One region of the Clostridium sp. CTA-19 genome, then DNA from elsewhere that is predicted to be linked to it. Evidence: predicted binding sites of a transcription regulator. Region 1 holds the regulator's gene; each other region holds the start of a gene.
What was found. Region 1 encodes NrdR, which represses ribonucleotide reductase genes. Its sites were predicted from a motif close to CACNANATNTNGTG; they were not measured.
Positions count from the first base shown of each region.

Region 1 (3,222 bases):
GTTATTTTTCTTTTCATAGATCCATTAGATTTCGTTTTTTTCATAATTAAATCTATATCCTATCCCTCTTATAGTTTGAATGTATTTAGGGTTCTTATCATCTTTCTCTATCTTTTGTCTTAAGTGTCTTATATGAACATCTACTGTTCTAGTTTCTCCAACATATTCATATCCCCAAATTTTATCAAGTAAAACTTCTCTCGTTACTACCTTACCTTCATTTTTTATAAGAATTTCAAGTAACTCAAACTCTTTAAGAGTTAACTCAATCCTTTGACCATCTATTTTCACTTCATGTTTGTCAAAATTAATAGTAATATTATCAAATTTAAAATCTGAACTATCCTTTTTACTACCTGTTCGTCTTAATATAGCTTTTACTCTAGCTACTAATTCTCTTACTGAAAATGGTTTAGTAATATAATCATCTGCCCCTAATTCTAATCCTAATATTTTATCTATTTCTTCACCTTTTGCTGTTATCATTATTATAGGTATTTCACAAATTGATGGATCTTTTCTAATAATTCTACATACCTCTAATCCATCAATTCCAGGCAACATAAGGTCTAATAATATTAAGTCTGGATGATTTTCTTTTACACATTTCAATGCTAAATCACCAGTGTTAGATGTAATTACATTACATCCTTCCTTTTCTAAATTAAATTTTATAAGTTCTAATATATGTTCCTCATCATCGACAACTAAAATTTTTTTCTCCGCCATAAAATTGCTATTTCATATATACAAATGAAAATAGCCTTCCCTCCCTCTCATCTATTTTTCTATAAGAATATAATTTATAATTCTCACAGCAATAAGTACAAAGTTTAATTGTATTTATATTTTCTTTTTCCACTCCTATTAAAGCTAACTGAGCAAAAATGCATTTTTCTAAATCTAAATATCTTCCTTGATTTATATTTATATTTTTATAAATATCTAAGTTTTTAAACTTTTCAATAAGTTCCTGACTAACTTCATAGCAGCATGATCTGTTATGCGGCCCTATATATATACTTAAATCCTTGGGATTTATATTATAATCTTTTACCATCTTGTTTATAGTTTTTAATACTATTTTTTCATATGTACCTTTCCAACCACTATGTATAGCAGCTATAACTTTTTCTTTATTATCTACAATAATAACAGGAACACAATCAGCTGTAAATATACCTATACCTATATTTCTTTTATTAGTTATAATACTATCTCCATCTAATTCTTTTATAGATTTTTCATTATAACTATATATTATATCACTATGAATCTGATTTAAGTATTCTATGTTATCTAACTTAAAAAATCCTTTTACTTTATCTAAATTTTCTAAACCTATATTCAAATTTTTATTTAAATTTAAACCCTGTTTAGAAGTGGAAAATACTATTTCTGCACAGTCATTTTGAAAAGTTAAAAATTCATAGCCATTTATATTTTTAATTTCCATTTTATCTTCCCCTTTTTTCTAAAAACTATATTAAAACAAAATATATAAGTTAATTATTGATTTTAGATTTTTTATATAAAAATAAAACACTACAAAAATTATAGTGTTTTATTTTAAATTTCTTAATTTATCAATTTCCTGAATAAAAGTATCTATATCATCAAACTGTCTATATACAGATGCAAACCTAACATATGCTACTTCATCTATATACTTTAATTTTTCAAGGACCATTTCTCCCAATTCTTCTGATTTTATTTCTACCATCATTTTATTATTTAAACTTTTCTCTATATCATTAGCTATATCTTCTATAATGGCCCTCGTTACTGGTCTCTTTTGACAAGCAGTAACTATACCTCTTATTAACTTTTCTCTATTAAAAAATTCCCTATGTTGACCTCTTTTAATTACTAGTATAGGCATTTCTTCTATTTTTTCATATGTAGTATACCTTTTATTACAAGAAAGACATTCTCTTCTTCTTCTTATAGCCAAATTATCTTCAGTTGATCTAGAATCTACAACTTTACTGTCTTCGCTACTACAAAATGGACATCTCACATCAATTCACTACTTTCCTAAAGAATTTATTATATTCTTATTATACACATATTAAAATAAATTTCTATAAAATTTTCATAAATTTATTTTATTCATCAAAACTTATTATTCCATCGCCATCAACTAATATTACGTCCAGTCCTATTTTCTTTATCTTTTCCCAAGGTATTTCTATGTCAGTATTCTTCATAAACCATCCAGTCTTTTGAGTAGGAAGTACTATTGATGTTACTCTATACTCATCACAATTTATTCTTAAATCCTTTATAAATCCAAGTTTAGCCCCAGTGTTTATATCTATTACCTCCATCATTTTTAAACTATTTATAGCATACATTGAATTTTCCATTCATCTCCCACTCCTTTATTTAGTGCTTTATTTAAATTTATTCAATAACTTTAAAATATTTTTATGCAAGATACAGTGTTGAATTCTAAGTGATTCAGAGCATATCTCACTATTTTAGGTATCCAAGTTTTGGAATAGATAATTTTATAGTTTTAATTCTATACTAACTAGCTTGTACTATTTATATGTTAATACCAAAACTTATATTACATTTATAAAAAAATAGAGCCTTTTTAGGCTCTAAACGTATTTTCTCATATGTTTTAATGCTGTTTTTTCTAATCTTGATACTTGAGCTTGAGATATTCCAATTTCGTCTGCTACCTCCATTTGAGTTCTGCCATCAAAAAATCTTAAATTTAATATTAATTTTTCTCTAGCAGTCAACTTCTTCATTGCTTCTTTTATAGATATATTTTCAAGCCAACTATCATCTAAATTTTTACTATCACTTACTTGATCCATAACATAAATGGCATCTCCTCCATCATGGTAAATCGGTTCAAATAACGAAACTGGATCTTGTATAGCATCTAAAGCAAAAACCACTTCTTCCTTAGGTATCTCTAATTCTTTAGCTATTTGAGATACTGTAGGTTCTTTATTATCCTTATTTACTAGTCTATCTCTAACTTGGAGTGCCTTGTATGCAATATCTCTAAGAGATCTACTAACTCTAATTGAGTTATTATCCCTTAAATACCTCCTAATTTCTCCAATAATCATAGGCACAGCATAAGTAGAAAATTTTACATTTTGACTTAAGTCAAAGTTATCAATTGCTTTTATAAGACCTATGCACCCAACTTGGAATAAATCATCTACATTCTCACCTCTATTATTAAACCTTTGT
Region 1 is NZ_BAAABH010000001.1:97,908-101,129, reverse strand. Features, by position in the region: gene ACYUE0_RS00470 (HAMP domain-containing sensor histidine kinase) at 1-44, opposite strand, end outside; gene ACYUE0_RS00465 (response regulator) at 25-729, opposite strand; gene pgeF (peptidoglycan editing factor PgeF) at 737-1,456, opposite strand; gene nrdR (transcriptional regulator NrdR) at 1,565-2,020, opposite strand; gene ACYUE0_RS00450 (YlmC/YmxH family sporulation protein) at 2,109-2,369, opposite strand; gene sigG (RNA polymerase sporulation sigma factor SigG) at 2,610-3,222, opposite strand, start outside.

Region 2 (3,222 bases), on a different contig from region 1:
TTTAATACATTATATCTATGCATTAATGATTCACTTGCTTGTTCTAATCTAGTTTCTAATAAAGAAAAGAACCTTTCTTTATCGCCTTTAGCAAGAATACCTACTCTTGGAAGATTTATAGTTGTTGGTGCTATATTACCTCTTCCCTTAGTTCCCGGCTCTCCATTACAATTACTCATAAGGTAAGTTCTACATCCCATTGTTGCTGGCATATATCCTTTATCGTAATATTCCTTATTGAAATCCGCATCTATATTCATAAATGTTGGATTCATTCTCTTACTAGCTACTCTACAAGCTAATTTAAATAAGTAGTAGTATGGATCATTAGGCTCCTTATTTATTCCTGTTTTAACTCTAAATATTATGTTAGGGAAAATAGGTTGTTCTCCTTTACCTAATCCTTTTTCATATTCAATTAAAAACTTTTCACATATAAGTGCTGCATCTTTATTATCAGGCGTTCCAATATTTATTGATGAAAAAGGAACTTGTGAGCCTGCTCTAGAATGCATTGTATTTAAATTATATACAATCCCTTGCATAGACTGTTCAATCATTCTATTAACTTTTTTCTCTACTGCTACTTCTATGTTTTCTTTTGGGATTCCTAATTCTTCAAATTCTTTTCTTAATTCTTCTCTTGTTGGTTCTACAAATACAGATAAGTCATTATCAAAATCTGGATGAGATTGTCCTCCAAACATATCATTTTGAGTTGATTGAAGTAATATACAAGACAGTTCTGCTGCTGAGTCTATACGTTTAGCTTTTCTTAGATATCCATAACCTGTGTTAAAACCTCTCTCTAACACCTCTTTAGTTGGTATATGTAGACAGTTTACTGTTAAGTTATAACTATCTAAGTCATGATAATATAGATCTCCATTTTCATGGGCTTTAGATAAATGCTTTGGCATTGTTGATAAATTAAACCATTTATTTGATTCACTTGCTATTCTAAGAAGTTTTGAACTAAAGTTGTTTCCAACATTTGCATTATCTCTATCTGTTTCCACACCTATTTGTTCAATGGCCTTCATTAAATCTGATTTAATTTCTCTTAATCTAGTTCTTTCTTTTCTATAGTTAGCATAAGCTACACCTATAGGCTTATGCCCGTTTTCTAATAATGTTTCTTGAACCATATTCTGTACTTGCTCTACAGTAAGTTCTTCTACATTTAATTTTTCAATTCTTTTAATTATCTTTTGAGTTAATTCTATTTTTTCGCTTTCAAGTAGATTATATGAAATTTCATCTGCTGCACCTTTAATTGCATTTGTTATTTTAACAGAGTTAAATTCAGCTCTTCTACCATCTCTTTTCACAACATATAGCATAAACTACCCCCTCAAACACGATATATTGCACTCGGTCTATTATACTCTAGTAAAATATTTATATCAATTAGCGAATGTGTATAGAAAAATGACTTAAAACTTAAAATTCTCATCTTAATGTATTCTTATTTCCTTTTTCACTTATGTAGTCAAATTGACATGTTTTTTTTCTAGCTTTATATTATAATTTTTTATATATTAAATTATGCACTTAATTATTAACCCTATTTGTTATTTTCAAATTATTTTGCTTATTTTAATATATTGAGTATAATCCTTGTATAGTACCGTATGTACTATTTTTATTAACTTAATTATGAAATTTTATAAATTAATTTTTTATATTAAACTTATAAAAAAGATTAAATTTAAATATTTAATAATATTTATAGTATAAAAATTTATAAATAGTAAAAACTAGTATCAAATTTAAATTTTATGAATTTGTTTTATTTAGGAGGAATTTTTTATGATAGGTACTGTAAAATGGTTTAATGCCGAAAAAGGATTTGGATTTTTATCTGTAGAAGGTGAAGAAGACGTTTTTGTTCATTTTTCATCCATAAAAGATGATGGTTATAAATCCTTAGAAGAAGGACAAAAAGTAGAATTTGATGTAGTTGAAGGTGAAAAAGGACCTCAAGCTACAAATGTTTCTAAATTATAATTTTTGATCCTATTTATGATAATTTTTATAATTTTAAGATTATCATGATTTCAATAAATGCTTAAACTATAATTTAAAAAACTTTAACCTGTAAATTATTTTATTTACAGGTTATTGTTATGAAATAATTACTAATCATATTTATTTTTATACTTCTAATGAATACTGCAATTAATATTTGTTTAAAATATAAATACAATATAAAGTTTCAAGTTAACTTTTAAGGTTATTAATTTCAAAAGGTGGCTATTTACAAAAGTGCTCACATCATAGAAAGTACCTTAATTTCATAAATATATTTAGAATAAATTAAAATTCTATCTTGTTTCACCATAGCTATTTTTAATAAACAAAACTTACATAAAAGAGGTGTTTTTATTGTTTGGTAAAATTATAGATTTAAATAGTACTGACGCTTTTGTTGAAATTTCTAATAGTTTTATAATAAATATTCCGCTTAATTCATTACCATCAAATTCTAATGTAGGGGACAATGTAAATCTATCTACATTACATAATAAAAAAGATACACTAAATATGTCTAATTTTTTTTAATGTAACTAAAATAAACACTATTAACTTTTAATAGTGTTTATTTAAAATTTCTATATAATCTTTTTAATTTATCAAAACTAAATATAAATGAACTAAAAATTTTCTGGTTTTTCTTTAGTTATACTAATATTCCAACCGCCGTTCTCATATACATCATTTATATAATAAATTTGATCATTAGATCCTGCTTTTCCTGAAAATGTTATGATGCCTTTATACTTAGTTGATGTATATCCCTCTGTTTTCAAACTCATTACTGCATCAAACTCTTCTTCTTTTTTATCACCAATAAGAGTTACATTATTTAGCTTACTTAAATTCTTTTCAAATTTAAGCAAATCTGTTGATAATACAAATTTAGCCATTTCTAAATCTTTATCTAAGTTGACAGCAACTTTTAAACCTTTGCCTTCATTATTTAAATATTGATCTAGACCTTTCAGTATAGAATTATAATAAACTTTTTCAAAATCTAAGGGCTTTCTTATGTTCCAAAAGTTCTTTATTATGTCATTATCTAATCTTTTAGAAACTATATAATTATTATTTCCATCATAAAAATTAGCACCTTCAGCTTTATCTAATCCTGTAATATAATTAAATTTATGTATATTTTCAGGGCCTTCATATATTTCAAAAATATAGTCTGGTGACAAT
Region 2 is NZ_BAAABH010000010.1:33,583-36,804, forward strand. Features, by position in the region: gene nrdD (anaerobic ribonucleoside-triphosphate reductase) at 1-1,343, opposite strand, end outside; gene ACYUE0_RS07325 (cold-shock protein) at 1,813-2,010, shown strand; gene ACYUE0_RS07330 (hypothetical protein) at 2,389-2,565, shown strand; gene ACYUE0_RS07335 (hypothetical protein) at 2,658-3,222, opposite strand, start outside.
Region 2: nrdD (anaerobic ribonucleoside-triphosphate reductase) is a predicted target of NrdR. The motif match lies at 1,360-1,373, and genes of this name have one in related genera.

Region 3 (3,222 bases), on a different contig from region 1:
TCTAAATAATATCCAAATTCTGATCTTCTAACAACTTTTAAATTATTTATTTCACCAATTTTTATCATAATTTCCTCCTAATTTTTTCCTTTTGTGTTATTGGACAATAAACCTGTACTCATCACACTGAATATATTTATTTAATGTCTCTACAAATTTTTAAAAACATTGTTCTTTTAATTCTAAAAATCTGTTTTATTTTATTAAATATTTTTATGTTCATTTGCCATCTTCACATATTCTATTGCTGATTTTTTTATATTTTCTATTTCTTCTGCTGTAAGTTCCCTAATAACTTTTGCTGGTGATCCCATACAAAGTACACCAGATGGTATTTTTTTACCTTGAGTTACTAAACTACCTGCACCTATAATTGTATTTTTTCCTATCTCCGCATTGTTTAAAATAATTGAACCCATGCCTACTAAGACATTATCATTTATTTTGCATCCATGTATTATTGCATTATGCCCTATTGTAACATTATCCCCAATTTCTGTTGGTACCCCAAAATCATTATGAACAGTTGTATTTTCTTGAATATTTGTATTTTCCCCTACCTTCAAATAGCTCATATCACTTCTTAAAACTGTTCCATACCATATATTTGTATTTTTGCCTATGGTAGCTTCTCCTACTATGGTTGCATTTTCTGCTATAAAGCAACTTTCATCTATAATTGGACTTTTTCCCTTAAATGATTTTATCACAAAAATCACTCCTTATCATAAAAATATATTCATACCGACCTTTAACTATACACTACTCCTCATTATATCCTTTTACGTTAGGTATATTCAACTACTAACTGAATGTATATTTAAATACTATAATGCTAACTTTATAATATATAGTTCCAAGTTAACTTTAAGAATTGTTTATTTTAAAACTTGGATACAAAGAGAGTAATACAATTTTACAAGAATGTAAATTAAATACTCCCTTTTGAATTAAGATATTTTTAAGTTATTGAATAAATCTAAATTGAATCTTATTTTGCTATATTAATTAATAAATTTATTTTTATAATTTAGTATATATTATTTTATATACTTATTTTTTTCTACAAGAGTACAAATAATTCTATTATTTTCGAATTTTTTTTCATTATTGTTATAAAATAATAATTGTTGATTAAATTTAATCCTTGTTATATAATACAACATATAGTGCATATTATACTACATATAGCAATATGTAGTATTTTTATTTCGTTAATTTTCTACGCTTAGGAGGTGCAATACTAGTTAGTTTTGACAGTTAACTAATCTAGTGATGATAATGAGTAATATAAAAAATTTATTTAAAAGATATTATACAAAAAAACTTGATGGAAATAAAAATCTTACTGTATATGATTTATTCAAATGGAAAAAGATTAATGTTTTTATAAAGGACTATAAAAGTGATAAAGTTTTAGTTGATATGAAAGATCTAGAATTTCCTATTCACTACTCACAAAATGCTTGTGATATAATTGCTTCAAAATATTTCAAAAAAGCAATGGTACCTAATGAATGTGGTTATGAAAATTCACTTAAAATGGTAGTTGATAGAATTGTTAATTTTTGGTGTGAAGCCTTAATTGATGAAGGCCTAATTAATTCTGAAAAAGAAAAAGAAATCCTTTATGATGAATTAGCATACTGTTTTTTAAATCAAATGTATGCTCCAAATTCGCCACAATGGTTTAATACAGGTTTAATGCATTCCTATGGAATAAATAGTGAAAGTTTAAATAATTATTATTTTGACCCTAATGAAGGAAAGGTAGTAAAAAGTAAAGATGCCTATACAAGAACTCAAGCTTCTGCCTGCTTTATACTATCTATAGAAGATAAACTTTTAGGAAAGCATTCTATATCTGAACAATTTGTAACAGAGACTAAATTGTTTAAAGGTGGCTCTGGTACTGGTACAAATTACTCTAATATAAGAGCTAAAGGAGAAAAACTTTCTGGAGGTGGTATATCTTCTGGAATTATGAGCTTTTTGAAAGGTTTAGATAGAAACGCTGGAGCTATAAAATCTGGTGGAACTACTAGAAGAGCCGCTAAAATGGTAGCTTTAGATATCGATCACCCTGAAATATTAGATTTTATTGAATGGAAAGCAAGAGAAGAAGATAAAGTTAGAGCCTTAGGTAAGATGGGGTATGACGCCAACTTTGAAGGTGAGGCTTATGAAACAGTCTCTGGTCAAAATGGCAATAACTCTATAAGATTTAGTGATGACTTTATGCAAAAGGTTGAAAATCTTTCTGTTAATCCTGAAGAAACTATAGAGTTAAAAGGAAGAGTAGACCACTTTATAAATAAAAAGGTAAAAGTAAATTTATTATGGGATAAATTTAACACATCTGCTTGGAAATGTGCAGACCCTGCACCTCAATTTGATGATACTTTTAATAGTTGGCATACTTGTCCATGTGGAGAAGATGGTTTATTTAACGCTAAACATAATAGAATAAATTCTACAAATCCCTGTGGCGAATATGCTTTTATAGATGATACATCTTGCAATTTAGCATCTATAAATCTTTATAAATTTTATAATAATGAAGATAATTCTTTTGATTTAGAAGGCTATATTCACTTAGTTTCTATTCTGCAATTAGCTTTAGAAGCTTCTATACATTGGGGTCAATTTCCAACTGAAGATATAGCTAGAAAAACTCATTTATTTAGGACTACCGGTCTTGGAGTTTCTAATCTATCATCTTTACTTATGGTTATGGGATACCCTTATGACTCTGATGAAGCTAGAGCAATTTCTGCATCTTTAATAGGATTACTTACAGCTACTTCCTATAAAACTTCTGCTATAATGGCAGAAAAATTAGGTTCATTTGAAAAATACAATATTAATAAAAAATATATGTTAAAAGTTATAAGAAATCATTGTAGAGTTGCTAAAGCTTTAGACTCTGACTATGAAAACTTAAATTATAAACCACTTGAAATTAATCATAATATTTTAAGCAAAATCGGCTGTGAAAAATTAAGTAAATTACTAAAATCCACATGGAAAGATGCTCTTAATTTAGGTGAAAAGCACGGATATAGAAATGCTCAAGTTTCAGTTATTGCACCTACTGGAACTATATCATTTGCAATGGACTGTGGTGCTACTTCAATAGAACCTTATTTTTCTCACTTTGTATATAAAAAATTATCTGGTGGTGGATTTATGACTATAGTAAATCCTGTTATTGAAGAAACA
Region 3 is NZ_BAAABH010000003.1:97,313-100,534, reverse strand. Features, by position in the region: gene ACYUE0_RS02760 (CvfB family protein) at 1-68, opposite strand, end outside; gene ACYUE0_RS02755 (gamma carbonic anhydrase family protein) at 204-710, opposite strand; gene ACYUE0_RS02750 (vitamin B12-dependent ribonucleotide reductase) at 1,282-3,222, shown strand, end outside.
Region 3: ACYUE0_RS02750 (vitamin B12-dependent ribonucleotide reductase) is a predicted target of NrdR. The motif match lies at 1,159-1,172, and genes of this name have one in related genera.